3 regions of the Mesorhizobium sp. M1A.T.Ca.IN.004.03.1.1 genome follow, and region 2 is predicted to be linked to each of the others. Evidence: riboswitches for the same ligand, from Rfam matches in the RefSeq annotation. Region 2 holds a riboswitch; each other region holds the start of a gene.
The links. A riboswitch is a leader RNA that binds a small molecule or an ion and turns the genes downstream of it on or off. The one in region 2 is predicted to bind cobalamin.

Region 1: another riboswitch for cobalamin. It lies ahead of bluB (5,6-dimethylbenzimidazole synthase); the one in region 2 lies ahead of EOD29_RS01255 (DUF1636 family protein).
Region 3: another riboswitch for cobalamin. It lies ahead of EOD29_RS12040 (HoxN/HupN/NixA family nickel/cobalt transporter); the one in region 2 lies ahead of EOD29_RS01255 (DUF1636 family protein).

The regions. Positions count from the first base shown of each region.
Region 1 is NZ_RZTV01000002.1:493,420-503,956, forward strand. Features, by position in the region: gene EOD29_RS08310 (TlyA family RNA methyltransferase) at 1-206, opposite strand, end outside; gene EOD29_RS08315 (GFA family protein) at 321-722, shown strand; gene EOD29_RS08320 (hypothetical protein) at 719-1,003, opposite strand; gene dxs (1-deoxy-D-xylulose-5-phosphate synthase) at 1,154-3,067, opposite strand; gene EOD29_RS08330 (pirin family protein) at 3,200-4,120, opposite strand; gene EOD29_RS08335 (DUF2277 domain-containing protein) at 4,129-4,395, opposite strand; gene EOD29_RS08340 (exodeoxyribonuclease VII small subunit) at 4,589-4,840, opposite strand; gene EOD29_RS08345 (histone deacetylase family protein) at 4,844-5,770, opposite strand; cobalamin riboswitch at 5,885-6,063, shown strand; gene bluB (5,6-dimethylbenzimidazole synthase) at 6,106-6,837, shown strand; gene EOD29_RS38015 (hypothetical protein) at 7,081-7,647, opposite strand; gene EOD29_RS08360 (D-amino-acid transaminase) at 7,697-8,551, shown strand; gene EOD29_RS08365 (hypothetical protein) at 8,794-9,774, opposite strand; gene EOD29_RS08370 (TetR/AcrR family transcriptional regulator) at 9,919-10,509, opposite strand.
Region 2 is NZ_RZTV01000001.1:255,882-266,418, forward strand. Features, by position in the region: gene nuoF (NADH-quinone oxidoreductase subunit NuoF) at 1-243, opposite strand, end outside; gene EOD29_RS01225 (NADH-quinone oxidoreductase subunit E) at 254-1,558, opposite strand; gene EOD29_RS01230 (NADH-quinone oxidoreductase subunit D) at 1,559-2,749, opposite strand; gene EOD29_RS01235 (NADH-quinone oxidoreductase subunit C) at 2,759-3,364, opposite strand; gene EOD29_RS01240 (NADH-quinone oxidoreductase subunit B) at 3,369-3,950, opposite strand; gene EOD29_RS01245 (NADH-quinone oxidoreductase subunit A) at 3,941-4,306, opposite strand; gene EOD29_RS01250 (winged helix-turn-helix domain-containing protein) at 4,641-5,840, shown strand; cobalamin riboswitch at 5,870-6,069, shown strand; gene EOD29_RS01255 (DUF1636 family protein) at 6,108-6,536, shown strand; gene cobW (cobalamin biosynthesis protein CobW) at 6,538-7,575, shown strand; gene cobN (cobaltochelatase subunit CobN) at 7,593-10,537, shown strand, end outside.
Region 3 is NZ_RZTV01000003.1:348,341-358,877, forward strand. Features, by position in the region: gene EOD29_RS12035 (retron Ec67 family RNA-directed DNA polymerase/endonuclease) at 1-522, opposite strand, end outside; gene EOD29_RS35940 (hypothetical protein) at 779-943, opposite strand; cobalamin riboswitch at 1,047-1,238, shown strand; gene EOD29_RS12040 (HoxN/HupN/NixA family nickel/cobalt transporter) at 1,328-2,395, shown strand; gene EOD29_RS12045 (HWE histidine kinase domain-containing protein) at 2,895-4,364, opposite strand; gene EOD29_RS12050 (group 1 truncated hemoglobin) at 4,681-5,181, shown strand; gene EOD29_RS12055 (MoaD/ThiS family protein) at 5,222-5,467, opposite strand; gene EOD29_RS12060 (xanthine dehydrogenase family protein molybdopterin-binding subunit) at 5,530-7,794, opposite strand; gene EOD29_RS12065 ((2Fe-2S)-binding protein) at 7,796-8,272, opposite strand; gene EOD29_RS12070 (xanthine dehydrogenase family protein subunit M) at 8,272-9,132, opposite strand; gene EOD29_RS12075 (aminotransferase class I/II-fold pyridoxal phosphate-dependent enzyme) at 9,357-10,537, shown strand, end outside.

The sequences.
Region 1 (10,537 bases), on a different contig from region 2:
GACACATAGGCCTGCGCCGGATCGTCGACGGCAACGACACAGTGTGGCGCGACGGGCTGGCCCGGCTTGCGGGCGACTGCGCCGTCGACAGTGACGGTGCCGCGTTCGATCGCGTCGCGGGCGCGGGAACGGCTGGCGAACAGGCCACGTGCGACGAGCAGTTCGTCGAGACGCGGACGCGCGCTGGCGGGCAAAGAGGAACTCATCGGCCTTCATTGGCGAAAGCCGGCGGCGAAGGCAATGGCAGCCCTGTTGAATATGGCGCGGGGCACGGCAGAATGCCGGTGCCTATAGTCCGCTCACCCGGGCGAGGAGGAGCCATGCTGAAGGGAACCTGCCATTGCGGCGCCGCGCACTGGACGCTGGAAGGCGATCCGGGATCGATCACCGCCTGCAACTGCACCCTTTGCCGCCGCTACGGCACGCTCTGGGCCTATGACTATGTCGACGAGCGCATCCGCATCGCAGGTCGGACGAGCTCCTACAGGCGGGTCGAGGTGGCCGAGCCCGCGCTGGAAATCCTGTTCTGTCCGAAATGCGCCTGCGTGCTCGCCTGGCGCGGGTTGCGCCCCGGCTCGAGCGGCCGCACTCGCATCGCCGTCAATGTCAGGCTGGCCCCGCCGGAGGCGGTCGCCGACCTGCCGATCGAGCATTTCGACGGCCTCGAAACGTTCGACGACCTGCCGCGAGACGGCCGCTGCGTGCGCGATATGTGGTTTTAGAAAATAGTCCGCGAGACCGGGCGCTCGACCGCCGGCATCAGGCCGTCATTGTGGGAGGCCTGCTCGCGCGGCTCAGCAGGAGCCGGCGCCGTCGGCGCGGCTTCCTGCGGCACCACCAGTTGGGGAGCCTGCTTGTAGGAGAAGCCGCCGCGGATGTTGCCCATCTTGCCGGCAACGATGTCCATCACCGCCTTTTCGAGGTTGCGGTCGTAACGCGTTTCGGCTGCCACCGGCGCGACCATGGCACTCAGCAGGGCCATGCCGCAAAGGAACGAATTCATTGTTCTTATCCCCTGCCTAGGACCAGGGTTTTAGCAGGGCGCCCGTTGAAAATCGGCCAAAAGACAAGGTAACCGAACGGCCAAATGAAAACGTAAACAAACAGTTGCAGCCGCAGCCAGCAAACTCAATCGGAGAGCTGAGGTTTCGATTCAGGCGCGCTGCGCCTGCATTCCATGGGCGAGTGCGGCGAAAACCGTCCGCACGATGCCGGTCGTGTCGAGGCCCGCGTCGGCATACATCTTCTCAGGCTTGGCGTGATCGGTGAACTCGTCCGGCAAGACCAGCGGGCGCACCTTGAGACCGTTTTCCAACAGGCCTTCATGGGCAAGGAAATGCAGCACCTGGCTGGCGAAGCCGCCGACCGCGCCCTCCTCGACCGTCACGAGAACCTCATGCGAGCGCGCGAGGCGGCGGATGAGATCCTCGTCCAGCGGCTTGGCGAAGCGAGCGTCGGCAACGGTGGTCGAAAGGCCCGCGGCGCCGAGTTCCTCGGCGGCCAGCAGGCAATCCTGCAGCCGCGTGCCGAACGAGAGCAGCGCCACCTTGGTGCCTTCCTTGAGAATGCGGCCTTTGCCGATCTCGAGCACTGAGCCGCGCTCCGGCATGTCGACGCCAACGCCGTTGCCCCGCGGATAGCGGAAGGCGATCGGGCCGCCGTCGTAGTCGGCTGCCGTGCGCACCATATGGCGAAGCTCCGCCTCATCGGCGGCGGCCATGACGACGAAGCCAGGCAGCGAGGCGAGGAAGGTCGTGTCGAAGGCGCCGCAGTGCGTGGCGCCGTCGGCGCCGACGAAGCCGGCGCGGTCGATCGGGAAGCGCACCGGCAGTTTCTGGATTGCCACGTCGTGCACCACCTGATCGTAGGCGCGCTGCAGGAAGGTCGAATAGATGGCGGCGAAGGGCTTGTAGCCTTCGGTGGCGAGGCCGGCCGCGAAGGTCACCGCGTGCTGCTCGGCAATGCCGACATCGAAGGTTCGGGCCGGGAACACCTCGCCGAAGAGGTCGAGGCCGGTGCCACTCGGCATCGCGGCGGTGATCGCCACGATTCGTTCGTCCTCGCGCGCCTCCTGGATCAGGCTCTCGGCGAAGACCTTGGTGTAGCTCGGCGCGTTGGCCGGCGCTTTCGCTTGCGCGCCGGTGATGACGTCGAACTTGTTGACGCCGTGATACTTGTCGGCGGCGGCCTCCGCCGGCGCGTAGCCCTTGCCCTTCTGGGTGACGACATGGATCAGAATGGGACCGTCGCCATTGTCGCGGACGTTCTTCAGCACCGGGATCAGGTGCTCCAAATTGTGTCCATCGATCGGGCCGATGTGGAAGAATCCCATCTCCTCGAACAGCGTGCCGCCGGTGACGTAACCGCGCGCATGCTCGACCGCGCGGGTGATGGCGCTGTCGGCGCGCTTGCCGAGATAGGAGGTCAGCTTCTTGCCGAAATCGCGCAGGCCGAGATAGGTCTTGCCGGAGGCAAGCCTCGCCAGATAGGCGCTCATCGCGCCGGTCGGCGGGGCGATCGACATGTCGTTGTCGTTGAGGATGACGATCAGGCGGGCATTGAGCGCGCCGGCGTTGTTCATCGCCTCGTAGGCCATCCCGGCGGACATGGCGCCGTCGCCGATGACAGCGATGACATTGTTGCGGCCGCCCGCAAGGTCGCGGCCCATCGCCATGCCGAGGCCGGCCGAAATCGAAGTCGAGGAATGCGCTGCGCCGAAGGGGTCGTATTCGCTCTCTGCGCGCCGGGTGAAGCCGGAGAGACCGCCTTCCTGGCGAAGCGTGCGGATGCGGTCGCGGCGGCCGGTCAGAATCTTGTGCGGGTAGGCCTGGTGGCCAACGTCCCAGATCAGCCGGTCTTCCGGCGTGTTGAAGACATAGTGCAGCGCAACCGTAAGCTCGACGACGCCGAGACCGGCGCCAAGATGGCCGCCGGTGTGCGACACCGCATCGATCAGCTCCGCGCGCAGTTCGGTCGCCAGCTGCGGCAGCTCGCTTTCATCAAGCGCCCGCAGATCCGCCGGGATGCGGACTTTGTCGAGGAGCGGCGTGTCAGGCTTCGGGTTCACTCTGGGACGGCCTGTCAACTTAACCTTGGGTTAACCTTCAAATATGCGCTTTGCTATGCGCGAGATAGGCTGACGGCGCGCCAATGTAAATGCGTGTCAGTGACGCGCCTGGCGCAGGACGTCCATCCTGCGCTAACCTTCCGGCAGCGGAATGAATTCTTCCTCATCGCCAGGAACGATATCGAAGCGGCCCGTCTTCCATTCTTCCTTGGCCTGCTCGATGCGTTCTTTCGAGGACGAAACGAAATTCCACCAGATATAACGTTTGGAGCCCAGAGACGCTCCGCCGAACAGCATGAAATGCGCGCCGCGCTCGGACGACACGACGATTTCCTCGCCCGGTTTGAACACCAAAAGCCGATCGGCCGGGAAACGGTCGCCGGCAATCGAAACCTCGCCCTCCAGCGTGTAGATGGCGCGTTCCTCGGCGTCGCCGGGGATTTTGACGCTGGCGGCCGCCGCCAGCCGCAGATCGGCATAGAGCGTTTCCGAGGCGGTCGCGACGGGCGAGCGCAGCCCGGAAAATTCGCCGATGACGACGCGGCCGCTAACGCCCTCGGCATCGATTTCGGGCAGTTGGACGACCGACGTGTTCGCGAACACCGGGGCGATTTCTTCCTTGCTGTCCGGCAGCGCCAGCCAGGTCTGCAGGCCGGAAATCGACATCGGCGCGCCGCGCAATTCCTCGGGCGTGCGCTCGGAATGAACGATGCCGCGGCCGGCGGTCATCAAATTCACGTCGCCCGGCGCGATCACCATTTCGGTGCCGAGCGAGTCGCGATGCCTGATCTTGCCGTCGAACAGATAAGTGACGGTGGAAAGCCCGATATGCGGATGCGGGCGCACGTCGATCGCATGGCCGGCGCGCAGGATGGCCGGACCCATGCGGTCGAAGAAGATGAACGGACCGACCAGCCTGCGCTTCGCCGTCGGCAAGGCGCGGCGAACCTCGAAGCCGCCAATGTCCTTGGCGTTGGGAATGACCATAAACTCGATCTGGTCGCAGGCGAAGGCGTCGCCGGCCTCGGGATCGTTGCCCGGAAAGAAGCTCATGACCGGCGTCAGGCGAAGCGGAGCGCGGATCGGGCCTTCGCCTTGGCGGCCTCTTCCTCGCGGTTGCGCGGATGCTGGGCGGTTTCGAGGCTGTCAAGCAGCTCGCGCGCGGCGGCGGCGATCGCCTCGACGGCGTGGTTGAAGGCATGCTCGTTTCGCTTGGACGGCTTGGTCGCGCCGCTCAGCTTGCGAACGAACTGCAGCGCCGCGTCATGGACCTCGTCGTCGGTCGCCGGCGGATCGAAGTTGAACAGGGTCTTGATGTTTCGGCACATGCTTGAACTCCTTACCTGCTTTCTGCCCGAACCGGTCTGAGATTGTGCACCGAGGTGTGTTGAGATTCAGGTCAGTCCGAGCCTAAAATGGCAGGTTCCGAGAACCGGAGCGGAGCGTACTTGAAGCACCTGAGCACCGGAAGCGCAGGAAGCCGCCGTTTAAAGGCCGGCCTCACCTGAATATCAATACACCTCACTCGGCGTCGAGCGGCTCCGTTCCAACCGGCTTGCCGTCGCGCGAAAGCCTGATCTTCTCGACCTTGTCCTCGGCGGTCTTGAGCAGGCGGTCGCAATGGGCCTTCAGCGCCTCGCCGCGCTCGTAGATCTTGATCGACTGGTCGAGCGGAACATCGCCGCGCTCCAGATCATCGACGATCTTCTCCAGCGCGTCGAGCGCCTGTTCGAAGCTCATCGCCTTGACGTCTTGGTTAGCTTCATCAGCCATCATTCATCCCTTCATCAGCCGCCCGACATGGGCGGCGACCGAAAATGCCAATCCTTGCAGATCGTAACCGCCCTCCAGCAGGCTGACGAGCCGGTTGCCGCTGTGGCGCCCGGCGCGCTCCATCAGCTGGCCGGTCGCCCAGTCGAAATCATCCTCGGTCAGGTTGATCGCGGCCAGCGGATCGCGATGGTGCGCATCGAAACCGGCGGAAATGATGATCAGATCCGGCTGGAAGGCGTCGATCGACGGCAGCACGCGCGACAGGAAGGCGTCGCGGAACGTGTCGCTGCCGGTGCTCGGCGCAAGCGGCGCGTTGACGATGTTGCCGGCGCCGGTCTCGCTCTTGGCACCGGTGCCCGGATAAAGCGGCATCTGGTGGGTCGAGCAATAGAGCACCGACGGATCGTCCCAGAAAATGTCCTGCGTGCCGTTGCCGTGATGCACATCCCAATCGACGATGGCGACGCGCTCGGCCAGATGCTTCTCCTGCGCATAACGGGCGGCGATCGCCGCGGTGTTGAACAGGCAAAAGCCCATCGCGGTCGCTTTTTCGGCGTGATGGCCGGGCGGACGCGCGGCAACGAAGACATTGGCGGCACGGCCCTCGAACACATCGTCGACGGCGGCGTTCGCCGCGCCGATCGCCGTCACCGCGGCCTGCCAGCTTTTCGGGCTGGCGCTGGTGTCGGCATCGATCGAGACGATCCCCGTCTCGGGAATCGCAGCGCGGACACGGCCGACGAAATCCTCCGGATGCGCGTAAAGGATAGTCGCCTCGTCGCCTTCCGGCGCCTCGACGCGGTCGAGGGCCGAAAAAGCCTCGTCGTCGAGCACGCGCTCGATGGCGCGCAAACGGTCGGGCCGCTCGGGGTGGCCGGGCGGCGTGAGGTGTTCCAGGAATACCGGATGAGTGTAAAGACGAGTGGTCATGGCGCCTAATCTAGGCACCTGTCGCACGGATAGCCATGTTTCAGCGCCGAATGATTGGGGAAATCGCGCCCAATCGTGTCGCTGGCGGCATTGGCCCGGCTTCGGCTTCGCGATAAGGTCGCGTCGCTGCCTGGTGCCCGCAACGCGGGAGAATCGGGAACACGGTTGAAATCCGTGGCGTGCCCAACGCTGTGAGGGGGACCGCGCCGGCAAACGCCACTGTCCCAGACGGGAAGGCGCCGGATGCGGGTCGATCCCGAGCCAGAAGACCGGCCCGGCAGACATGGTCATCCGCATGGTCAGGCGGAGGACTGCTTATCGCAAGGGGACAAGCGATGCAGGCACGAACAGCCGCCGCCGGCGGCGATGACTTTGACCAATTGGCGCGCGACGCCGTCTACCGGGCCATGTTCACCCGGCGCGACGTGCGCAGCCATTTCCTTGCCGACGATCTCGACGACAGCGTTTTGGCGCGGCTGCTCACCGCGGCACACCACGCGCCGTCGGTCGGCTACATGCAGCCCTGGAACTTCATCATCATCCGGGACGCCACAAGGCGGCGGCAGGTGCGCGACCTGTTTTTGGCCGCGCGCGAACAGGAACTGCCGGCGATCGAGGCGGACCGGCAGGCGCTCTACCGCAAGCTGAAGCTCGAGGGCATCTGCGAAAGCGCGCTCAACCTGTGCATCACCTGCGACCGCCAGCGCTCGAAGAACTCGCCGCTCGGGCGCTGGCACAATCCGGAGATGGACCTCTACAGCACCGTCTGCGCGGTGCAGAATTTCTGGCTCGCGGCGCGGGCGGAAGGCGTCGGGGTCGGCTGGGTGAGCATCATCGAGCCCGAAGCGCTGAAGCGACTGCTGTCGATCCCCGAGCACGTCACGCCGATCGCCTATCTCTGCGTCGGCCGCGTCTCGGAATTCGCTCCAAGGCCCGACCTCGAAGCGCATGGCTGGGGCAAGCGCCTGCCGCTGCCCGAGCTGGTGATGAGCGAGACCTTTTGCGGCGCCGGCGAGGCGCCGCTCAAATCGGCGATCGCTCGTCTCGGAGAACGATTAAAGCCTTAGAACCGCTCGGCGTTCCATAGACCCGCCCCAACCGCAACGCGCCATCGCGCTTCGCGTTTGCGCAATGGCGCATTGGAAATGCCTGACCGTCGTTGCCCGCTCAGAAAACCGGGGATTGTTCGCGCATCGCTCGACAACGTGACGGTTCTTCCTGGCGTGATTGGGCCGGATCTCCGCACTCGCTTCCTCACGGCTAACCCTGTGCCAAGCGATGTCGTTCTCGGGCTTCAACGTCTGGCGAATTCACCGGCGTTCGCAATTAAATTCTGTCTTCTCATGTGAATAGGCAGATTGAGCTGGGCTACGGCGCTTATTGTCGGGCGATAGATGAGACCCGGCGTGTTCCCATTCCACAAGGCGATCGGCGCGGAACGGATGCATGCGCGACTGCGCGAACTCACCCGATATTGGGTAGGTCTCGTCCAGGACATTCCCGGTTTCAGGCTCCATACGCCGACCGACACGGACAGCCTCGCTGCGATAAGTCTGTTTTCGATCGACAGCATCGACATGCAGCAACTCGAGCGCGACCTTCGCGAGAAACACCAGGTCCACGTGAAATACCGCAAGGTCGAGCACGTCGAGGGTTTGCGGGTTTCGCCACACATTTACATGCTTAAGCGCGATCTTGATGCCTTTGTCGCCGCGCTGCGAAGCGCTGTGGAGTGAACCGACGAATTTTCTCTGGCTGTGCCCGACCTTAGCCGTCTGCTGTCTGGCGAATAGCGTTTTCGCAGTCGAGGGGTGCAGGATGGCAGCGCCGCTATTTGCGCTTAAAGCTGCCCAGGCCTGCACCCTGACAAGAGTCAATAGTTTCGCTCAAGGCGGTGAGCGTGGTCTGCATTTTTGAGGTCGATCAATGCGCCAAGTCTACGTGAGTGGATCCTATCTACCGGAAAGCGAGGCCCGTATCTCGGTCTTCGATCGGGGCTTCCTGTTCGCCGACGGAGTCTATGAGGTCACGCTCGTTCTTGATGGCAAGCTCGTCGATTTTGCCAGTCACATGGCGCGCCTGCGGCGATCGCTCCGTGAGCTCGATATGCCGTTCTCCCTGACCGAAGCAGATCTTTTGAAGATCCACAGGGAGCTCATTGGACGGAACAATGTATCCGAGGGACTTGTCTATTTGCAGATCACCCGGGGCGCGGCCGACCGCGATTTCATATTTCCTACTCGGGATACGCCCAACACCGTGGTGCTCTTCACACAAAAGAAGGCATTTGTCGAAAATCCGGTCGCCATACGCGGCCAGCACGTCATAACCGTGGAAGATCTCCGGTGGCGGCGCTGCGACATCAAAACGGTGCAACTCCTGTATCCCTCCATGGCCAAAATGCAGGCGAAATCACGCGGCGCCGATGACGCATGGCTAGTGAGGGATGGTTACGTCACGGAAGGCTCTTCCAACAACGCCCATATCGTGACTTCGGATGGGACGATCGTCACGCGGGATCTCTCGAGCGATATCCTGCACGGGATTACCCGGGCAGTCGTTCTGCAGTGCGCAAGTGAACTTCATCTGCGGGTGGAGGAGCGCCCATTCACAGTAGTAGAGACCAGACTTGCGACGGAGGCGTTTTCAACGTCATCATCCGGGCTGGTGAACCCGGTGGTCAGGATGGATGGTGCGCCGATCGGCAACGGGCTGCCGGGCGTAGTCACCCGGCGGTTGCGACAAATTTATCTCGATAGAAGCCGAGCATCGGCGATCTAGCGTTGATCGTCGACGGTGTTCTCTGCGGCGTCAAACCTCGATACGCAACCTGCCGGTGGCGTTACTCAGGGCGCATATAGACCGCGCTAACTCAAGCACTCCTGACGCCAGCCCTGCACGTGAATAGCTCGCCCGAGCACTCGCGGCGCCCAAGTAGCTTGACAAGGCCGCTGCTAGACTGGCGTTCGCGCCAGATGCTGTCGGCGATCCTTCCATTGGCGAGGCATCTTCTCTGACTCTAGTCAAGCGGTCCTTGGCGAATCCCAGCGCGAGCCGCCGAAGGGGCTGAGCGCCTTGTCGCGCAGCTCCCTGAACTTGGACGAGGCTTCGGCCAGGCGCCGGTCCCATTCCGGATTGGGGACCTGGCCCTCGATGGTGGCGAAGTAGACCTGCATCAGCGAAGCGATGGCGAAGGGCTCGATGAAAGCCGCCTTGAAGGCCCAGGCGAAGACGATGGCCAACACGAAGGCCCAGCCGGCAAGCTGGCCCGGCATGGCCCAGAGGATCGCGGCGGCGGGCGCCAGCATCAAAAGAAAGATGACGAAGGAAACACCCCACATGATCACCGCCAGCCAGACGGCGTTCTTGACCATCAACTTGCCGTTCTGCGCGTAGAGCACGACGCCTTGCCTGGCGGTCTCGAAAGGCGAGTTGGAATTGGTGCGGATGTTGTAGCCGAGGATGATCTCGTCGACATAGGTCAGCGACAGGCGGATGACGGTATTGATGAAGCTCACCAGACCGCTTAAGCCTGGAATGGGTAGGAACGCAGCAATGCCGCCGATCAGCCCTGTGATGGCGCGGATGGCGCCTTTCACCAGCTGGTCGACGACGAAAAGGATGTTGGCCTCGGCGAAGCGCTTCGTCACCACTTCGCGCGCATAGGCGATCTGGCCCTGGCCGTCGGGAACGTCCTGCCCGTCGATCAGATGGACCATGACGGCGATATGGCCTGCCTTGAGCACATAGAGAATGTATTCGCGGATCCAGTAGACGGCGATCGAGACCACGCCGAAGCCGACGACCCCACCCCACAAGGCAAAGGACATCGGCCCGTCCGGATCGGTCGAGATGTGGCCGACGCCGTAACCGACGCTGGCGCCGGTGCCGGTCGCCGTTATGTAGGCCACCGTGATGCCGAAATAGACGATGATGCGAAAGACGATGAACGGCCACGTCCGCATCATGATGGACACCGACCGGCCGATGCTGAAGTCCCACATGGCCCCGACCCTCCGCCTCAGAGAATTGGCGGGAGAGGATGCGCTCGCTCCTGCCAAAGTCAATGTCGGAGGGATTTTGAGCGGGGGACAATTGTCTGAGGCAGCGCGGACCCGAGTGATTGCCCGGAACGCCGCGACCGGATGCTATTTGGTTTTCAGGCCTTCCAGCAGCTGCTTGAACGCCGCCACAACCTTCTTCGACGTCGCTTCCGGATCCTTGGCATTGGCGATGCGCTGCGAGGCCTGGCTACTGGCGCCGTTGATGAGCCGCGCTGCGGTCTCGGGGTCGAGATCGGGAACGACGACGCCCTCCTCCTGCAGCTTTGACAGGTGATCGGTCATTGAAGCCGTGCAGGCGCTGGCGTTGGGCCACTGAGCCGGATCGCCGAGCACGGCCGGGCCGTCCCTGAACATGATGCGCTGGATTTCCGGCTCAAGCGCCATCTCGATATAGGTGGTGCATTCGTCGACGAAATGCTGCCAGCGAGTAGGCGCCCGCGAGGCCACCTCGTTCACCCGCGCCGCCATCTCGGCGTCGATCTCGGCGATCACCGCCTGCAGGAGCCCCTTCTTGTCGCCGAAATGATGATAGAGCGCGCCGCGCGTCAGACCCGCCGAAGCGGTGAAATCGTCCATCGAGGCCTCGGCATAGCCGATCGTGCCGAAGGCATGGCGCGCGGCCGCGATCAGCTTGGCGCGCGTCTCGGCGATCATCTCCTTGCGGGGTTTGTGCATGGCTCCTGGTCTTATTCACATACGCGTC
Region 2 (10,537 bases):
GACGAGATAGCTCGGCCGGCCATCGCTCTGCTTGGGCATGAACGACCATTTCAGGCCGGTTGGGAAGCCGGCGCCGCCACGGCCGCGCAGGCCGCTTGCCTTCATTTCGTTGATGATCCAGTCGCGTCCCTTGGCGATCAGGCCGGGTGTATCGTCCCACATGCCGCGCGCCTGCGCTCCGGCCAGCGACTTGTCGAAGAGGCCGTAGATGTTGGTGAAGATGCGGTCTTTGTCCTGAAGCATTGTTCGTCCCTCAGACCGGCTTCTTGCCGAAGACGCGGATGTACTCGGCGACGCCGCCCTTGGCGAGCGCCTTGGCCTGCTTCACCCAGTCGTCGCGCTCGATACGGCCGCGGAAATTGAGATAGCCGTCGACCCATTCGCGCTCGGCCTTCCTCCACGCAGAGACCTGCGCGAAAGTATAAATGCCAAGCGAATGCAGGACGCCTTCGATCTTCGGACCGACACCGGAGATCAGCTTCAGATCGTCGACCGTTGCCGGACGCGCGATCCCAGCCGGGCGGTTCTTGTCCTCGAGCGAAGGCTTGGCCGTCTTGGTCGCAGGCTGCTTCGCTTCCGGCGACTTGAAGGCGGACGCCGGCTCGGCCTTGGGCTTCGGCCCGCTGCGCGGCTTCGAAACCGCCTCGACTTCCGGAGAAGCCTGGTTGGCATTGGCTGCGGAGTGGCGCGGCGCCCTGACGCTGGCCGCCTTCTCGGTGGCGGGCGAAACCTTGACCGGCGACGGTGTCCTTAGTGCCGGACTGGTTTCGGGCGCGTCGGTTTTCGGCTTGCCGGATTTCGATGGCCCGACAGGGGCCGAGGGCGGCGCGGCAGGCGCCTGCGAGACGACGGCGGCGGATGCAGCAGCGGGCGCTGCGGCAGCGGCTTGTCTGGCTGCCTTCGCGGCGGCCTTGGCTTCCTTGTCGCGGGTGGATTTCAGGATTGCCTTCTCGCTTTTCAGCGTCGTCAGGCCCGTGGCCGGCTCCGAACCGATGCGGCCGTTCTGCGGACCGGGCTTCACCTCGGCGCCTTTGCCGGCTTCATAGAGATCGATGATCTCGGCAAGGCGCTCCGGCGTCAGGTCTTCGAACGTGTCCTTGAAGATCATGACCATCGGCGCGTTGACGCAGGCGCCGAGGCATTCGACTTCCTCCCACGACAGCGTGCCGTTGTCGTTGGTATGGAACTGGTCGTGATGGATCTTAGACCGGCACACATCCATCAGCGCTTCCGAGCCGCGCAGCATGCAGGGCGTGGTGCCGCAGACCTGGATATGGGCGCGGGTGCCGACCGGATTGAGCTGGTATTGCGTGTAGAAGGTGGCGACCTCGAGGCCGCGGATGCGCGGCATGCCGAGCATATCCGAGATCGTCTCGATCGCCGCTTTCGTCACCCAGCCTTCCTGTTCCTGAGCGATCATGAGCAACGGGATGATGGCCGACTGCTCGCGTCCCTTCGGGTATTTGGCGATCCACTGCTGCGCCGCCGCGGCGTTCGCCTCGTTGAAGGCGAAGGAGGCTGGCTGGACGCTGGCATCTGCGAGACGGCGGACTGACATTTAGCGATCGACCTCACCAAACACGATGTCGAGGGAGCCAAGCACGGCGGTGACGTCGGCCAGCATGTGGCCGCGGCACAGGAAATCCATGGCCTGCAGATGCGCAAAACCCGGCGCGCGCAGCTTGCAGCGATAGGGCTTATTGGTGCCGTCGGAGACGAGATAGACGCCGAACTCGCCCTTCGGCGCCTCGACAGCCGCATAGACCTCGCCGGCCGGCACGCGATAGCCCTCGGTATAGAGCTTGAAATGATGGATGAGCGCTTCCATCGAGCGCTTCATCGCCGCGCGCTTCGGCGGCACCACCTTGCCGTCGAGGTTCGACACCGGTCCGGCGCTCTCCTTGCCGAGCAGAAGTTCGACGCACTGGCGCATGATCTTGGCCGATTGGCGCATCTCTTCCATGCGCACGAGATAGCGGTCGTAGCAGTCGCCGTTCTTGCCGATCGGGATGTCGAAATCCATCTCGGAATAGCATTCATAGGGCTGCGCCTTGCGCAGGTCCCAGGCGGCACCCGAGCCGCGCACCATCACGCCCGAAAAACCCCAGGCCCAGGCGTCGGCGAGCGACACCGTGCCGATGTCGACATTGCGCTGCTTGAAGATGCGGTTGCCGGTGAGCAAGGCGTCAAGGTCGTCGACCGACTTCAGGAACGGATCGATCCACTTGCCGATATCCTCGATCAGCCTCTGCGGCAGGTCCTGATGCACGCCGCCTGGCCGGAAGTAGGCCGCATGCATGCGCGAGCCGGAGGCGCGCTCATAAAACACCATCAGCTTCTCGCGCTCGACGAAGCCCCACAGAGGCGGCGTCAGCGCGCCGACGTCCATCGCCTGCGTCGTCACATTGAGGATGTGCGACATGATGCGGCCCATTTCGGAATAGAGCACGCGGATCAGCTGGCCGCGCTTCGGCACCTCGATGCCGAGCAGGCGCTCGGCCGCGAGCGCGAAGGCATGCTCCTGGTTCATCGGCGCGCAATAGTCGAGCCGATCGAGATAGGGCACCGCCTGCAGATAGGTCTTGGCCTCGATCAGCTTCTCGGTACCGCGATGCAGCAGGCCGATATGCGGATCGACGCGATCGACCACCTCGCCGTCCAGCTCCAGCACGAGACGCAAAACCCCGTGCGCAGCAGGGTGTTGAGGCCCAAAGTTAATGTTAAAATTGCGGACGGAGGTTTCAGCCATTGTGGCGCCTCAATTTGGCTTCGCCTTTTCATCGCCCGGAAGGACGTAATCCGTTCCCTCCCATGGGCTCAAAAAGTCAAAGTTTCTAAATTCCTGCTTCAATTCCACCGGCTCATAGATGACTCGCTTGGCCTCGTCGTCGTAGCGAACCTCGACGAAGCCGGTCAGTGGGAAGTCCTTGCGCAGCGGATGCCCCTCGAAGCCGTAGTCGGTGAGGATGCGGCGCAGGTCCGGATGGCCCGAGAACAGCACGCCGTAGAGATCATAGGTCTCGCGCTCGAACCAGTCGGCGCCGGGATAGACGCCGGTCAGCGACGGCACCAGCGTCTCCTCGTCGGCCTGGACCTTGAGGCGGATGCGGACGTTCTGCTTCGGCGACAATAGGTGGTAGACGACGTCGAAGCGCTTGGCACGCGACGGATAGTCGGCGCCGCAAATGTCGATGATCGAGACGAACTGGCAGCGCGGGTCGTCGCGCAGGAAGGTCGCGACCTCGGTCAGGTTGCCCGGCTCGACGCAAACCGTCAGTTCGCCATAAGCAAGCACCGTTTCGCCGATGCGGCCGGAGAGCTTCTCGCCGAGATAGGTGGAGAGTTCGTGCAACGCCAAGGCCATTGGTTCACCGTTCGATCGTGCCGGTGCGGCGGATCTTCTTCTGCAACAGGAGAATGCCGTAGAGCAGCGCTTCGGCGCTCGGCGGGCAGCCGGGGACATAGATGTCGACCGGCACGATGCGGTCGCAGCCGCGCACCACCGAATAGGAATAGTGATAGTAGCCGCCGCCATTGGCGCACGAACCCATCGAGATGACGTAGCGCGGCTCCGGCATCTGGTCGTAGACCTTGCGCAGCGCCGGCGCCATCTTGTTGGTCAGTGTGCCGGCGACGATCATGATATCGGACTGGCGCGGAGACGCGCGCGGCGCGACGCCGAACCTCTCCGAGTCATAGCGCGGCATCGAGGTGTGGATCATCTCGACCGCGCAGCAGGCGAGACCGAAGGTCATGAACATCAGCGAGCCGCTGCGCGCCCAAGTGATCAGCGCCTCGGTCGAGGTGACAAGGAAGCCCTTGTCGGCCAGCTCATTATTGATCTCGAGGAAGAAGGGATCGTCCTCCCCCACCGGCCTGCCGGTGTTGGGATCGATGATGCCCTTGGGCTTCGGCGCGACGAGGGTGCCTGAACTGTCGTTCAATCCCATTCCAGCGCTCCTTTTTTCCATTCATAGGCAAAGCCGATGGTCAGCACCGCCAGGAACACCATCATCGACCAGAAGCCGAGCATGCCGAGCTTGGAGAAGGACACCGCCCACGGGAACAGGAAGGCGACCTCGAGATCGAAGATGATGAACAGGATCGACACCAGGTAGAAGCGGATGTCGAACTTCATGCGGGCGTCGTCGAATGAGTTGAACCCGCATTCATAGGCGGAAAGCTTTTCCGGATCGGGATTGCGGTAGGCAACCAGGAACGGCGCAACGATCAGCGCCAGGCCGACAACCATCGCCACTCCGATGAAGAGCACGATGGGCAGATACGAACTTAGGAGTGCGCTCATGCGACGACTTTCCTTCGGCGGCCAGTTCACTTTGATTACAGCAACGGACTCTAAGGCGGAAGCGTGACAGTTTAACCCGCTGAACCGTTTTAGGTGGCCTATGCTGCGACGCGGCGAGGGTTAGCGCAGCGGTTTCGGCGACGCAAGTCAAACCTTGTTCAAAATCCGGCCCTGGACGCCATATCGGAAGAAACTGGTCCGATCCGCTCCTGTTTGATTTCCTTCATGTTTTAGTCCACTTTTCTATCCTGACATATCTCCCGCCATTTGCCTGTTAGCATGGCCGGAATCACCGACTGGAAATCCCGGCAAAGGATCAGGGCAAGGTAGCTGGATGAAGGAAAAGATCTCGCTCGCCGCCGCAAGGCGCATTGCGCTCGGCGCGCAGGGTTTTACCGATGCGCGGCCGGCCGGCACGCCCGATCGTCGCCATCTCGCCCGTGTGCTTTCCCGAACTGGCCTGCTGCAGATCGATTCCGTCAGCGCCGTGGTGCGCGCCCACTATATGCCGCTCTATTCGCGCCTCGGCCCCTACCCCCTTGCGCTGCTCGACAACGCGGCCCTCACGCGCAAGCGAACCGTCTTCGAATACTGGGCCCATGAGGCTTCCTTCCTGCCCGTCGAGACCTATCCGTTGATGCGCTGGCGCATGCAGCGGGCCGAGAAAGGCGAGGAAATGTATCTCGGCCTCGCCAAATGGGGCCGCGAGCGCAAGGCGATGATCGAGGAGATCTACGGGCAAGTCGCGGAACGCGGGCCGATCGCCGCCTCCGACATCGAAGGCCACAAGGGCAATGGCGGATGGTGGGGCTGGAGCGAGGCCAAGCACGCTTTCGAATGGCTGTTCTGGGCCGGGCGCATCACCACCGCCTACCGGCGAGGATTCGAGCGCTATTACGACCTGCCCGAGCGGGTTCTGCCGCAGGCCATCCTCGACCTGCCGGTGCCCTCGGTCGAGGACGCGCATCGCGAATTGCTGCGCATTTCCGCGCGCGCCCACGGCATCGCCACCTATGGCGATCTGCGTGACTATTTCCGCCTGGCGCCTGGCGATACGAAGGCCAGGATCGAGGAACTGGTCGAGACGGGCGAACTGCTGCCGGCGAAGGTCGAAGGCTGGGACAAGCCCGCCTATCTCCACAAGGATGCCCGCTTTCCGCGCCGCATCGAGGCTCGCGCCCTGCTCGCGCCCTTCGATCCGGTGGTTTTCGAACGCACGCGCACCGAGAAGCTCTTCGGCTTCCGCTACCGCATCGAGATCTACACGCCAGCCGAGAAGCGCCAGTACGGCTACTACGTGCTGCCTTTCCTACTCGGCGACCGGATCGTTGCCCGGGTCGATCTGAGAGCTGACCGCCCGGCCGGAGTGCTGCGCGTCCATGCGGCTTTTGCCGAAGCCGGCGCTCCCGCCGAAACGGCCGCACAGCTCTTCGATGAGTTGAAACAGATGCAGGCATGGCTCGGCCTGGAAACCATCGAGGTGATGCCGGGCGGCGACCTTGGGCCGGCGTTGGCCGACATTTCGGTGTCGTAGCCGCGCGTTGACATGCCAGCACCTCTAAGCCTAAATCCGCCGCAGACGGTCTCCTCCCGGCAAGGGGAGGAGCCAAGAGGGAATGCGGTGCGGGAAAACCCAAATCCGCGGCTGTCCCCGCAACTGTGAGCGACGAGCCTCAGCCGAAAACCACTGGGATGTTCCCGGGAAGGCGGCGCAAGGCGACGACCCGCGAGCCAGGAGACCTGCCGTCTGAGACATGAGAATCCGATCGCTCGGCGGGTTTTCCGGGCAAGGAGCCTGGTTTTGGATCGCAACGTCAGTTTTCCGGCTAATACCGCGGACATTTCGTCCGAACCTCGCGACGCGCTATCGGAAGTGACCGTCATCGTCTGCTCCTCCTGCCGCGATGAGACCGGTTCGGACGCGCATCCGCGCGCCGGCGCCCTCCTTGCCGAAGACGCGCGCCGCGCCGCGCCGGACGAGAAAATCCGCATCCGCACCGTCGAGTGTCTCGGCAATTGCAAACGCCGCCTGAGCGCGGCGCTGCTGCGCGACGGCTGCTGGAGCTATGTCTTCGGTGACCTGGAAACGACCAGCGGCGCCGACCTCGTCACCGGCGCAAAGCTCTTTGCCACCTCGACCGACGGCCTCATCCCCTGGCGAGGCCGGCCCGATTCCCTCAAGCGCGGCCTGGTTGCCCGCCTCCCTCCCCTCGACCTGCTGAAGGACTGACATGACCGCATCCCTCTCCCGTGTTCCCTGCACTGTCGTCACCGGCTTTCTCGGCGCCGGCAAGACCACGCTGATCCGCAACCTGCTCGAAAACGCCAAGGGCAAGCGGCTGGCGATCATCGTTAACGAATTCGGCGATGTCGGCATCGACGGCGAGATCCTGAAAGGCTGCGGCATCGACACCTGCCCAGAGGAAAATATCGTCGAGCTCGCCAATGGCTGCATCTGCTGCACCGTCGCCGACGATTTCGTGCCGGCGCTCGACCAGATCCTGTCGCGCACGCCGAAGGTCGACCACATCCTGATCGAAACCTCCGGCCTCGCTTTGCCGAAGCCGCTCGTCCAGGCCTTCCAGTGGCCGACGGTGAAGAGCCGCGTCACGGTCGATGGCGTCATCGCGGTGGTCGACGGTCCGGCGCTGGCCGACGGCCGCGTCGCCTCCGACATGGACGCCCTGCAGGCGCAGCGCGCCGCCGACGATTCCCTCGACCACGATGATCCGGTCGAAGAGGTGTTCGAGGACCAGATCGCCTGCGCCGACCTCATCATCCTGTCGAAGAGCGATCTGATGGACGCGGCGGGCTCAGTCCGCGCCAATGCCGTTATCGGCGAGCACGTGGCGCGCGCGGTCAAGGTCGTGCCGACCGCACAGGGCAAGGTCGACCCGTCGGTGCTGCTCGGTCTTGGCCTCGCCGTCGAGGACGACATCAAGAACCGCAAGACCCATCACGATGACGAGCTCGACCATGAGCATGACGATTTCGACTCCTTCGTCCTCGATATCCCGTCCATCGCCAGTCCGGATGAGCTGGCAAAGCGCGTCGCTCTCGCCGCCGAGCAGGAAAACGTTCTGCGCGTCAAAGGCTTTGTCGAGGTGGGCGGCAAGCCGATGCGGCTGCTGCTCCAAGCCGTCGGCCCGCGCGTCAATCACTATTACGACCGCGCCTGGACGCCGGACGACGACCGCCGATCGCGGCTCGTCGTCATCGGCCTCAAGGGGCTGAACCGCCCGGCGATCGAGCGTATCCTCGCCGGCTGAGGCAAGACCGAACCGCGATGCACATCCTCACCACGACATCCGCCTCGCTCGACGATCTCGCCGAGCCGATCGACCTCAGGCAGACGCCTGCGGATGTCGTGGCCCTGTCCTTCACCGACAGCGATCTCGCCGGCCTCGCCGCTGCGTGGAAGGCCGACGCCGCGCGGCTGCCGTCGATGCGGCTGGCAGCACTTCGCGATCTCCGCCATCCGATGTCGGTGGACCTCTGGATCGACAGCGTTGCCCGTCACGCCAAGGTGGTCCTCGTCCGCATCCTGGGCGGCTACGACTGGTGGCGCTATGGCTCCGACCAGCTCGCCGCGGTCGCACGCGAGCGCGGCATCAAGCTGGCGCTGCTGCCGGGCGAAAGCCATGACGAGGACCAGCGGCTGATCGAAGCCTCGACCCTGCCGCGCGCCGAACTCGACGCCCTGCTCGGCTATTTCCGCGAAGGCGGCCCGGCGAACATGAGCGCGCTGGTGCAAAGACTGGCAAGGCTCGCCGGGTCGGATACGGCCGTGGCCGAGCCGGTGAGCGTGCCGAAGGCGGGGTACTATCAACCAGGAATCGGAGTTGTCGCGAAATCAGTCTTCTTGAACGTCGGCGATCCGTCACACCTCCCTCTGTCCGGCAGGAGAGAGGGGGGTGTGGCGGAGCTCAACATCGACAGCGTCGGTGCCCCCGTCATCCCCATCCTCTTCTACCGCTCGATGCTGCTTGCCGCGGACGTCGCGCCAATCGATGCACTCGCAGATGCCCTTCGCTCGCAGGGCATGACGCCAATGCCGATCTTTGTTTCGAGCCTCAAGGACCCGGTATCGCTGGCTTTCGTCGAAACCGCCATCACCTCGTTGAACCCGTCCGCCATCGTCACTGCAACCGCCTTTGCTTCCGGTGCCGAGCCTGGTGCCGAAACGCTCTTCGACCGTGCCGGCGTGCCCGTGTTCCAGGTCATCGTCGCCACGACGCGGCGCGAAGTCTGGGAGAAAAACCAGCGCGGCCTGGCGCCCGCCGACCTTGCCATGCATGTCGTGCTGCCCGAGCTCGATGGCCGTATCCTCGCCGGCGCGATCTCCTTCAAGGGCGAGATCGACGCCGATCCGGCGCTGGCCTTCCGCGCCTTCGCCAACCGACCGGAAACGGATCGCGTCGCCCAGGTCGCCGCTCGCGTCGCGGCGATCATTCGCCTTCAACGGACGGAGCGGGCGGAACGCAAGCTGGCGATCCTGATTCCGGATTATCCAAGCGCGCCCGGACGCACCGGCTATGCTGTCGGCCTGGATGTGCCGTCGAGCGTGCTCGCCATGCTGCAGGACCTGAAGGAACAGGGCTATGCGGTTGATGGGATTCCACAATCGCCACGCGGGCTGCTGGATGTGTTGGAGGTGGGTGGACTTGGTCTCACCTTACAGGAATATCTCGCCTTTTCGGCAGCGCTTCCCGAAGGTGCACGCGACACGGTTGAGGCAGCGTGGGGGAGAGCCAACGACAAAGCTCACGTCAATGCGCCCCCCTCTGTCCTGCCGGACATCTCCCCCTCTAGGGGGGAGATTGCGCCTGCATCGATGCTTTCGCCAATCATCAACGCTGGAGGAGAAGCGCCGTTAGCGAAACTGCCAATCTCCCCCCTTGAGGGGGAGATGTCCGGCAGGACAGAGGGGGGTGTTCAAGCGCCTCCTTCCGCAAGCTTCCCCTTCCGCGCCGCCACCTTCGGCAACGTCACCGTGGCGCTGGCCCCCGACCGTGGCCGCTCCGCAGACCGCCGCGCTGACTACCACGACCCGACCCTTCCCCCGCGCCACGAGCTGATCGCCTTCGGCCTGTGGCTGCAAAAGTCGCTCGGCGTCCACGCCATCGTCCATGTCGGCGCGCATGGCACGCTGGAATGGCTGCCGGGCAAGACGGTCGCGCTCTCCGACACCTGCTTTCCCGAGATCGTCACCGGCTCGCTGCCGGTTGTCTATCCCTTCATCGTCTCCAATCCCGGCGAGGCGGCGCAAGCCAAGCGCCGCATCTCGGCCGTCACGCTCGGTCACCTGCCGCCGCCGCTGACCGGCGCCGGGCTCGACGAGGCGCAACAGAGGCTTGAGCGGCTGGTCGACGAATACGCACAAGCCGACGGGCTCGACCGCCGCCGCCGCGACCGTCTGGCCAGGCTCATCGTCGAGACAGCGGAGAAATCCGGGCTGGCTGCCGAAGCCGGAGTTGCCGGAACCGATGTGCCGGACGAGGCGCTGCGCCGCATCGACGCGTGGCTGTGCGACCTCAAGGATTTTGCCGTCAAGGACGGGCTGCATGTCTATGGCCGCGCGCCGGAAGAAGAGGCCGATCCACTGCGCCGCCAAAGCGCCGAGACCGAAAAAGACGCCCTGCTCGCTGCGCTCGACGGGCGTCACATCAAGGCCGGACCGGCAGGCGCGCCGGCGCGCGGCCGTTCCGACGTGCTGCCGACCGGCCGCAACCTTTTCACCTCCGATCCGCGCACCATGCCGACGCCGACCGCCTACGATCTCGGGCAGGCGGCGGCGGAAGAAGTCGTGCGCAGCTACATGCAGAGCCATGGCGACTGGCCACGCTCGCTGGTCATCGACCTCTGGGGCTCCGCCTCGTTGCGCACCGGCGGCGAGGAGATCGCGCAAGGCCTGGCGCTGATGGGCTGCCGGCCGCAATGGGATGCCGCAACGGGCCGCGTCACCGGCATCGAGGTGATGCCGCCGGCCGCCCTCGGCCGCCCGCGCGTCGACGTCACCTGGCGCATCTCCGGCCTGTTTCGCGATATGTTCCCGACCCAGATCGCGCTGATCGACGCCGCTGCCAGCGCCGTCGCCGGTCGCGACGAGGACGATTCGGAAAATCCGCTTGCCGCCGCGGCCCGTGCCCAAGGCAAAATCGGTCCGCGCATTTTCGGCACCTCGCCCGGCACTTACGGCGCCGGAGTCGAGGAATTGCTGTCGCGCGGCGA
Region 3 (10,537 bases), on a different contig from region 2:
CGGTGAGCACGGACTTCCTTGAGGTAATTGGTTTTCGTGGCACGCAATCTGTGCGAGCACGGTGGCGACCTTTGGTTTCAAAGCGAAGTCGTTGTTTTTTGAGAAATATCCGAATACGCGGCCGAAGTTGATGGACGGAAAAAAGTCCTGCAGGTCGACATTGCAGACGTAGCGCCGGCCGCGGTGGTTCTCTCCGTTGGTCATAATGGAAAGCTTCTTCTTAAACCCATGTGCGAGGATGCAATCGCGCTCCTTCACTCGCGCCTGTTCCAACTGCTGTTCAATCAGAAGCAAGTCCTGAGCGAGCCGCTTTTGAATCACTTTTAATGTATTGTGGGGAGCCTTGATTGTGCGAACGCCTCCCGATTTTTTGGGCACCGTGAATTCGCGGTATTTTTGATGTGTGGGGAGTTTATAGAGCGCGTATGAAATGTGCGCTGGTTTAAGGTCCAGGATATGGGCGATGTCGGAGAGATCCTCTGCATCCCTATACTGCTCAAGTTTTAGCGATACGACTGTCATAGGAAAGGGGACTTGCGGATACTCTTATGCGATCTAGCGTATTGTAGACTCGATGTATTGCTCTTCGTTGCCCCTTCGGGAAGCACTAGAGCCACGTTGCTTTCACCTGTGGAGAGTCCCCACAGAAAAATCTATCCGCAAGCCGACCGGATTGCAGCAAATGGAGGTGGGGCCGGCAAGTGAAATTCCCTGTTATCAACAAGCATTTGAGGCGATTTGATCGGCGGGTTCACCTTGCGAAAATTCAGCCATTTGATCAATGCGTAGTGTATGAGCAGCATTCCCGGCCGGAGCGGGAGGCCGACTGCCAGGCGGCCTGGCTGACCAAGGAATCCGGCGACAGGCAAATGGTCTCGACAAGGGCCGTTTCCTCGCGATTCCAAACCTCGATGCGGAAATTGTCCTCTTGGATCTTTGCCATATCGTCGCCTCCCGCGCCGCAGCGCCTGCCGCAGCCCTCTCGTCACGATGGCGTGAGAGGCGGCTGGCCGGCGGAGTTGTCGATTGACTGACCAATCGCGGTGTGGCGAATTCGCGCTGATGGTTCCCTTCGGGGATCAAAAGGGAACGCGGTGCGGAGAAATCCAAAGCCGTGGCTGCCCCCGCAACTGTAAGCGGCGTGCCGGTTTCACGATGCCACTGGCTGCATGGGCCGGGAAGGCGAAAGCGGCGGGAATCCGCGAGCCAGGAGACCTGCCATCATGGACGTCAAAGCAGAACATCGGACGGGGTGATCCGGTGTGCGCGCCTGGCCGGAGGGCGGGGCGAGTTCCCTGCGATGACAGGCAACGTCAAAGGCAGAACCATGCTGATCCAACTATCGAAAATGCTGAACAAAACCGCGCCGGACCTGAAGGCCAGGCTGATTACAATCTACGGGGCGCTCGCCATTCTCAACGTCGGGGCGTGGCTGTGGGCTTTCGTCGCCTTCCACGACAAGCCGACATTGCTTGGCGTCGCTCTCGTCATTTATGGCCTCGGCTTGCGCCATGCCGTCGATGCCGACCACATAGCGGCCATCGACAATGTCACGCGCAAGCTGATGCAGAACGGCAAACGGCCGGTCTCCGTCGGCTTCTTTTTCGCACTCGGCCATTCGACGATCGTCGTCATCGTCGCTGCGGCTATCGCGGCGGCAACGTCCCTGCTCGGCCGTTTCCAGAGCCTTCAGGAGATTGGCGGCACGATCAGTACCGGCGTTTCCGCACTCTTCCTGCTCGCCATCGCGGCGATGAACATCGTCATCTTCTTCTCGATCTACAGAAGTTATCGGCGGGTGCGGGCCGGTGGGGCGTTTGTCGAGGAGGACCTGGACCTGCTGCTCAACAATCGCGGCTTCCTGGCGCGCGTCTTCCGCCCGATGTTCCGGCTGGTGTCGGGCAGCTGGCACATGTTCCCACTTGGTTTCCTCTTCGGCCTTGGTTTCGACACCGCGACCGAAGTCGCCATGTTCGGCGTGTCCGCGGCACAAGCGGCCAAGGGCGTGCCGTTCGAAGCCATTCTGGTCTTCCCGGTGCTTTTCGCGGCCGGTATGTCACTGGTCGACACGACCGATGGTGTGATGATGCTCGGCGCCTATGAGTGGGCCTTCGTCAAGCCGATCCGCAAACTGTACTACAACATGACGATCACCCTGGTGTCGGTCCTTGTCGCAGTACTGATCGGCGGCATCGAGGCGCTCGGCCTGATCGGTGACAAGCTCGGTCTGTCGGGCGGCTTCTGGAACGGCGTCGGCACGCTCAACGACAATTTCAACAATCTGGGCTTCGCCATTATCGGCATCTTCATCGCCGCCTGGGCGATCTCCTACCTCGTCTACAAGGCCAAGGGGCTGGATGATGTGGAGAGCGCATCCGCAGCAAAGAATTCATAAACCGCCGGCTGCGGCTGGCTGCAGCAGGCCAGCCGCATCTCTCTGCCATCAGACCCCGGCGGGCTGCCAGCCTGCCTCCTTGAAGCGCCTCGGCAACAGAAAGCCGACGGCGGCAAAGGCGACGATCGCCAGCCCCGTCAGCGGTGCCCGGCTTGACATTTTTGTTCCCATTTTGTTCACTGTTGGCCAGACAGCAACAGGAGATAGCCGGCCCGTGCGCACGCGCTTCAAAGGCATGCTGAGGACCCGTAGCCCAAGCCTTTGGAAGTGTGACGGAATTCTGCGCTTGGATAAGCCAGGGGTTAAGGCCTCGGATAAGCCCCATAATCCATAAGCCAGTATCCAGAGTCCAAATATCCAGAATCCAGAACAGAAAAGCTGGCGCTTTTCTGTTCCAAAAAAGCGGGAGGGGAAGGCAAAAAATGGGAGCAGCGCAGGCCATTCGGCCCACGGCGGGACGGCGAGGGCTCGGCGGCGCCTCCTCAGGATGCAAACGCCTTCACGTCAGCCCGCCGATCTGCTCATCGCCGTCCAGCTCCGCCCCGCGGGCGACAACCACGTTGGCGAGCGGCGCCGAAAGCGTCCAGCGAACGAGGCCAGGCAGCCGTTCCATGGAGGCGCTGCCGGAGAGGCTGGTGGGGACGACGCGCTGGAGAACGACGCTGCCGAAGCCTTTGTGCGGCTTGGCATCGGCGGCCGCGGCAGGTTCGGAAAAATGTTCCTCCCAGACCAGCTCGAAATCGCCGCCTTCGGGGGCCGGGGCTACCCGCCAGTCCATCCGCACGGTTCCGGCGTCGCCGGCCAGGGCGCCGTATTTCGTCGCGTTGGTGCCCAGCTCATGCAGCGCCATGCCGATGTTCTGCACCGCGTTCAGCCGCAACGTCACGTCCGGCCCGCAAGGCGAGATCCGCTCTTCGTGTCCGAACGGCCGCAGATGTTCGCGCACAAGGTCGGCCATGCCTGCGCCGCGCCAGTCGTTGAGCACCAAGAGGTCGTGCGAGCGCGACAGCGCCATGATGCGTTCGCGGATCTGGTGTTCGAACGCGCGCGGGTCGGTCGCGCGTTTGCTCGTCTCGCGGATCATGGAAAGGATCACGGCGTACTGGTTTTTGACGCGGTGGTTCACCTCGCGCATCAAGAGTTGGATCTGCTGTTCGCTCGCCCGTTTTTCGGTGATGTCGGCGGCCATGCCGAACCATTCCAGGATGCTGCCGGTGTCATCGACGATCGGGATTGCCCGTGAGGTGGTCCAGCCGGCGGACCCGTCGGCGCGCCGCACCCTGTGCTCGAGCTCGAACACGCCGCGCTCCATGATGGCGCGCTCGATCGCCGCCTGGATGCTCGCCTGGTCTTCCGGGAACAGGTATTCGTCGCGCCAGCGGATCGCCGGCCCCTGGGCGCTCGACAGGAAGCCGCGGCCGTCCAGCTCATGCATTTCCTGCCAGTCCGGGCTCATCCGGTAAACCACGTCGGAGCTAGCATTGACCAGCGCGCGAAACCGCTGCTCGCTTTCGCGCACCTTTGCTGCCGCCAGCACCCGGGCCGTGGTCTCCGAAACGATGCAGAGCACGGCTTCGACCGTGCCGTCCTGCGCCCGCACTGCGGAATAGGAGATGTCGAAATAGACCGTCTCGCCGACCAGGCCGGATCGTTCGATGTAGAAAGGCCGGTCCCTGGCCGAGTAGGTTTCGCCGGTTTCGAGAACTCCGCGCAGCAGCGGCTCGAGGTCGGTCCAGAGCTCGGACCAGTTTTCCTCGGCGGGACGGCCGAGCGCGCGCGGGTGCTTGTCGCCGATGGTCGGCGCGTAGGCGTCATTGTAGAGCGCGACAAACTCCGGCCCGCAGAAAAGCACGATCTGGGCTTCGGCGGCGAGCATCAGGTCGACCGTCGTCCTCAGGCTGAGCGTCCATGTCTCGATCGGCCCGAGCGGGCTTTCCGACCAGGGATATTCGCGAATGAATCGCGCCATCTCGCCGTTTCCGCGAGGCCACGATTCACGGAAGAGCCCGTCAGCCATAGGCGCATTAACGCGCGACGCCGTTTATGTATCCGTCTCCGTCACGCAAAATTTTAGCCATCGTGAATAGACCCCAGGCTGCCGGTCCGCCGGAGGAATATTTCGGGCGCAGTTTCGTTAGTTCCTCATACGATGCCGTTTGAGGCAAAGTGCATATGTCCCGCAATCACGCATTGAAGCCGCCAGAGCGGCCGGCTCTGGCCCAACGGAGGTACCGGAGATGAAAACGGCTGTTTCGACCTCTCTTTCGAGACGAAGCGTCGTCGCCGTGCTGGCGGCGGCCGCGTCGACCGCCATATTGCCCGCCGGCGATGCGCTGTCGCAGACCAAGCAGACCGCGCCGGACAAGAGTCTATACGATCGGCTGGGAGGCGTGTTCGCCATCGCAGCCGTGGTCGATCACTTCAGCGACGCCGTCGTGAAAAACCCCATCGTCGGCAAGAAGTCCAAGAACCCGCAACTGCGCAAATGGCACACCAAGAACCTCGAACGGCTGCCGGGCCTCAAGTTCATGCGTACGCTGTGGGTGTGCGATGTTTCCGGCGGCCCCTTCAAGTTCGTGGCCACCGAGCCGGGCGCGACGCCGCTCGGCCTCGAGGAGGCCCACAAGGACCTGAAGATTTCTCCCGCCGAGTTCGACGAGGTCGCAGCGGAACTCGGGCGGACGCTCGACCGCTTCAAGGTTCCGAAAGCCGAAAAGACCGAGGTCCTGGAAGCCTTTGCCGCGCACAAGGATGAGGTCACTGCCGGCTCTGTCAAAAAGGGGTGAGGCTCAGCGCGAATCCGGCGAAGGCGGTCCGCCGCTCCGCCTATCCACCCGCCAGCCGCGGCAGCAGGAAAATCTCCGCCCCCGGCGGCAGTTCCTTCGACCACGTGTCGCGATAGATCGTCCCGTCGATCGCGACCGCGATGCCGCGATCGAGCAGGGGTTCGAACGCGGGATGCTGTTCCGCAAGCTTGCGGAACAGCTCCCTGATGTCCTTGGCCTCGATGTCGAGCTTGTCCTTGCCTCCGGCGGCGGCGCTGAGCGAGCCCCAGAGCGTGACTTGGACCATTATCGCCTGATCCTCATTGGACCGTGACGTGAGCTGAAAACCGCTTCGCGCTTTTCAGCATGCTAGCCTTCCCGTTCGGCCTCGAGCGCTGCAAGAATCCGCGGCGGCGACATCGGGATGTGGCTCATGCGCACGCCCACCGCGTTCGACACCGCGTTGGCGATCGCCGCCAGCGGCGGCACGATCGAGGTCTCGCCGACGCCGCGCACCCCGTAGGGGTGGTTGGGGTTGGGGATTTCGAGGATCTGCGTGTCGATCATCGGCAGGTCGGAGCACACCGGGATGCGGTAGTCGAGGAAGCCCGGGTTCTGCAGGCGGCCGTCCTTGCCGTAGATATACTCCTCGTTGAGCGCCCAGCCGATGCCTTGCGCGGCACCGCCCTGGTACTGGCCCTCGACATAGGTCGGGTGCACCGCCTTGCCGGCATCCTGCACCACCGTGTAGCGGATCACCCTGGTCGAGCCGGTCTCGGGATCGACCTCGACGTCGCAGATATGGGTGGCGAAGGAGACGCCGGCGCCGTCGGCGACGAGCTCGCTATGGCCGGCGATCGGCCCGCCGGTCTTGCCGGACTGTGCGGCGATCTCCTTCAGCGACAGCTTGCCGAGATTGCCGTGCTTCTCGCCCTTGGCGACCGCGTGGCCTTTTTCCCAGGCAACGTCGTCGACCGAGATGTCCCACATCTGCGCGGCGCGCTCGCGCAGCACCTTGATGGCGTTGCGGGCGGCCGAGATGGTCGCCATCGAGGAGGAGAAGGTGCCGCGGCTGCCGTCGGTCATGTCGTTGTAACCGAGGCTGGAAGTGTCGGCGACGATCGCCTTCACCTGGCTGTAGTCGATGCCGAGCTCTTCCGCCGCCACCAGCGACAGCGACGCGCGCGAACCGCCGACGTCGACCGTGCCGACGGCGAGCGACACCGTGCCGTCGATGCCGATGTTCAAGTCGGTGCAGGTCTGGCCGCCGAAGTTGAACCAGAAGCCGCAGGCCATGCCGCGGCCCTGGTTCTGAGCCAGCGGCGCGCGCATATGCGGGTGCTCCTTGACCGCCTCGAGCGTCGGTCCGATGCCGATCGGGCCGTAGACCGGGCCGTAGGAGGCGCGGGTGCCTTCCTGCGCCGCATTCTTGATGCGGAACTCGACTGGGTCGATACCGATCTTCTTGGCGAGCTCGTCGACAGCGCTTTCCACCGCGAACGCCGCCATCGGCGCCGAAGGCGCGCGATAGGCCGCGGTCTTGGGCCGGTTGACCAGCACCTCGTAGCCGACGGTCTTGACGTTCTCCAGCTTGTAGCAGGCGAAGGCCGTCATGGCGCCGATCTCCGCCCACATGCCGGCATAGGGGCCGCAGGTGTAGCGCAGCGTCGCTTCGGCGGCGGTGATCGTGCCGTCCTTCCGCGCGCCGATCTTGACGTCGATCGAGGTGGCGCTGGTTGGCCCCGAGGCGCGGAACACCTCGTCGCGGGTCATCACCAGCTTCACCGGGCGGCCGGCCTTGCGCGACAGGGCCAGCGCCACCGGCTCGGCCCAGACATGGGTCTTGCCGCCGAAGCCGCCGCCGATCTCGGAAGAGGTGACGCGCAGCTTCGAGACTTCGAGGCCGAGCAGCTGGGCGCAATGCTGGCGATAGACGAAATGGCCTTGCGTGCAAACCCAGAGATCGGCCGTGCCGTCGGGATTGACGCTCGCCACGCAGGCATGCGGCTCGATATAGCCCTGATGCGTCTGCTCGGTCTTGAAGGAGCGCTCGACGACGAAATCGGCCTGGGCAAAACCCTGGTGGACGTCGCCATGGCCGTATTGCGTGCGCTTGGAGACGTTGGACGGCTTGACCGGCTTTTCCTCCAGCCCTTCGGTGAAGATGGCATCGTTGATGAGCGGGGCGTGGTGCTGCATCGCCTCGTCGACGTCGGTCACATGCGGCAGCACCTCATAGTCGACCTCGATCAGCTTCAGCGCCTGCCTGGCGGTGCGGGCATCGATCGCCGCCACCGCGGCCACGGCATGGCCGTCATAGAGCGCCTTCTTGCGCGCCATGCAATTGTCGAGGGTGTCGAACATGCCGGCATCGCCATCGGTCAGGTCCGGCAGGTCTTTCGCCGTGATCACCGCCTTCACGCCGGCGAGCTTTTCGGCTTTCGAGGTGTCGATCTTCTTGATGATCGCGTGGGCGTGCGGGCTGCGAAGCACACGGCCGACCAGCTGCCCGGCCATGTTGAAGTCGGCGCCGTAGCGGGCGCGTCCCGTCACCTTGTCGACGCCGTCGGGGCGGAGGGGGCGCGTGCCGACAGATGAGAAGCTGCGTCCCGAGTAGCGCGGATCGAAATTCATCTCAGGCTCCCTTCATCACGTTTGCCGCGTCCTGGACGGCGCGCACGATCTTGTCATAGCCGGTGCAGCGGCAGAGATTGCCGGCGAGCCCGAAGCGGATTTCCTCCTCGGTCGGGGAGGGGTTCTTCTCGAGCAGATCCTTCGCCGCAATCAAAAAACCTGGCGTGCAGATGCCGCATTGCAAGGCGGCGTGCTCGAGGAATTTCTGCTGCAGCGGATGCAGCTGGTCGCCATGCGCCATGCCTTCGATGGTCTCGATCTGGCGGCCTTCGGCCTCGGCGCCGAGCACCAGGCAGGAGCACACCAGCCGGTTGTCGACGATGACGCTGCAGGCGCCGCAGTCGCCGGTCCCGCAGCCTTCCTTGGCGCCGGTCAGTCCCAGCCGGTCGCGCAGCACGTCGAGCAGCGTCTCGTCCGGCTGGCAAAGATATTCGACGTGATCGCCGTTGATTGTCGTTGAAACCGCTACACCGGCCATCATTTGCCTCCTGCACGCTCATAGGCGGTGGTGGCGACACGCTTCGCCAGCACACCCGCAACTTTCCGTCTGAATTCGATGGTGCCGCGCTTGTCGTCGATCGGGCGGCAGGCGCCCGCGCAGATCTTGGCGAGCCGCTCCAGCGTCGCCTCATCCAGCTTCGAGCCGACGAGCACCTCGGCCGCCTCCTCGACCAGCAGCACCGTGGGCGCCGCGGCGCCCAGCGCCACGCGGGCCGACTTGATCGCGCCCGCCTCGCCGAGCGTCAGGTTCACGCCGGCGCTGACCACGGCGATGTCCATCTCGGTGCGCGGAATGAAGCGCTGATAGGCGTCGCCCGCATTTGGCGCGCGCTTGTCGAGCAGGATCGCCTCGATGATCTCGCCCTTGGCCAGCGAGGTACGGCCCGGTCCGGTCGGCACGGCTTCCACGGGGATCGTGCGCCTGCCGTTCGGCCCGGCAACAACAGCCTTGGCGCCGGCAGCCACCAGCGCCGGCACGCTGTCGGCGGCGGGCGAGGCGTTGCAGAGATTGCCGACGATTGTGCAGCGTCCCTGCACCTGCTTCGAGCCGATCAGCTTGGCCGCCTCGACGACGCCCGGCCAGGCCTTCTTCAGCGCCGCGTTCTCGCCGAGCACCGCGCAGGGCACCGCGGCGCCGATGCTGAAGCCTTCTGCCGTTTCCTTGATTTCGCTAAGGCCCGCGATCGCCTTGATGTCGACGATCAGCTCGGGCTCGATGAAGCCGCCCTTCATCCTCACCAGAAGGTCGCTGCCTCCGGCAAGGATCGCGGCCGGGCCGGCCGCGCTGGCCAACAGGCCGGCGGCCTCTTCTATTGATTGCGGACGTATGTAGCGCATCGTCTCCCCTTGGTGGTCATGATCAGATCGACCGTTATAAAGACTCTCCTTATAATGACCATCCGCTTCCTGCATTGCACCACCTAAGTCAGGCGCATTGCCCTAATTCCTACCCCTAAATTTTCTAAGCCTAGCCGCTAGAACTACTCGTTTGCGCTCGGCCGGCCAAGCCTCCACCATGCCCTGACGAGCCGGACATCGCATCCGGCAACAGGGAGGCTTCGATGACCGCTCTTGCCCGCAGGCCCTGGGTTCCCACGGACTGCGAGGATTTTATCCAGGCGCTGGCGACGGCCACAAGCGGGCAGGGGAACGACGCCGTGCTCGCCGCGATAGAGGGCGGCATCGCGCTCAACCGGCGAATCCACGAGGCCGACTGCATCAACCTCAATCCGGCGACCAATGTGATGAACCCGAAGGCGGAGGCCGCGCTTGCCGCCCGGCTCGGCTCGCGTCCGTCGCTCGGCTATCCCGGCGACAAATACGAGATGGGGCTGGAGGGCGTCGAACGCATCGAGGTCATCGCCGCCGAGCTGGCGGCGCAAGTCTTCGGCGCGAAATACGCCGAAATCCGCGTCCCTTCCGGCGCCATCGCCAACCTCTATGCTTTCATGGTCGCGGCGCGGCCGGGTGACGCCATCATCGCGCCGCCGCCGGCCATCGGCGGCCATGTCACGCACCATATGGCGGGCTGCGCCGGCCTGTACGGGCTGGAGATTCATGCCGCGCCCGTCGATGCCGGCGGCTACACGGTCGATATCGAGAGGCTGCGCGCGCTTGCCCTTAAGATCAGGCCGAAGATGATCACCATCGGCAGCAGCCTCAATCTGCTGCCGCATCCCATCCAGGAAATCAGGGCGATCGCCGACGAGGTCGGTGCGCTGGTGCTGTTCGATGCCGCGCATCTCTGCGGCATGATCGCCGGACAGGCCTGGCAGCAGCCGCTGGAGGAGGGCGCCCATATGATGACGATGAGCACCTATAAGAGCCTCGGCGGCCCGCCTTCGGGCCTGATCGTCACCAACGACGCCGAGATCGCCGAAAAGCTCGACCGCATCGCCTTTCCCGGCATGACCGCCAATTTCGATGCCGCCAAGGCCGCCGCCCTTGCCATCACCATGCTCGACTGGAAGGCGCATGGCCGGGCCTATGCCGCCGCCATGGCCGGCACCGCGAAGGCGCTGGCAAGCGCGCTGGCTGAGCGCGGCCTGCCGGTGTTCTCGACCGCCAAGGGGCACACCGCCTCGCACCAGTTCGCCATCGAGGCGGCGGAGTTCGGCGGCGGCCAGGCGGCGGCGAAGCGGCTGAGGCGTGCAAACATCCTCACCTGCGGCATCGGCCTGCCGGTCACGGCGGTCGATGGCGACATGAACGGCCTGCGCTTCGGCACGCCCGAGATCGTGCG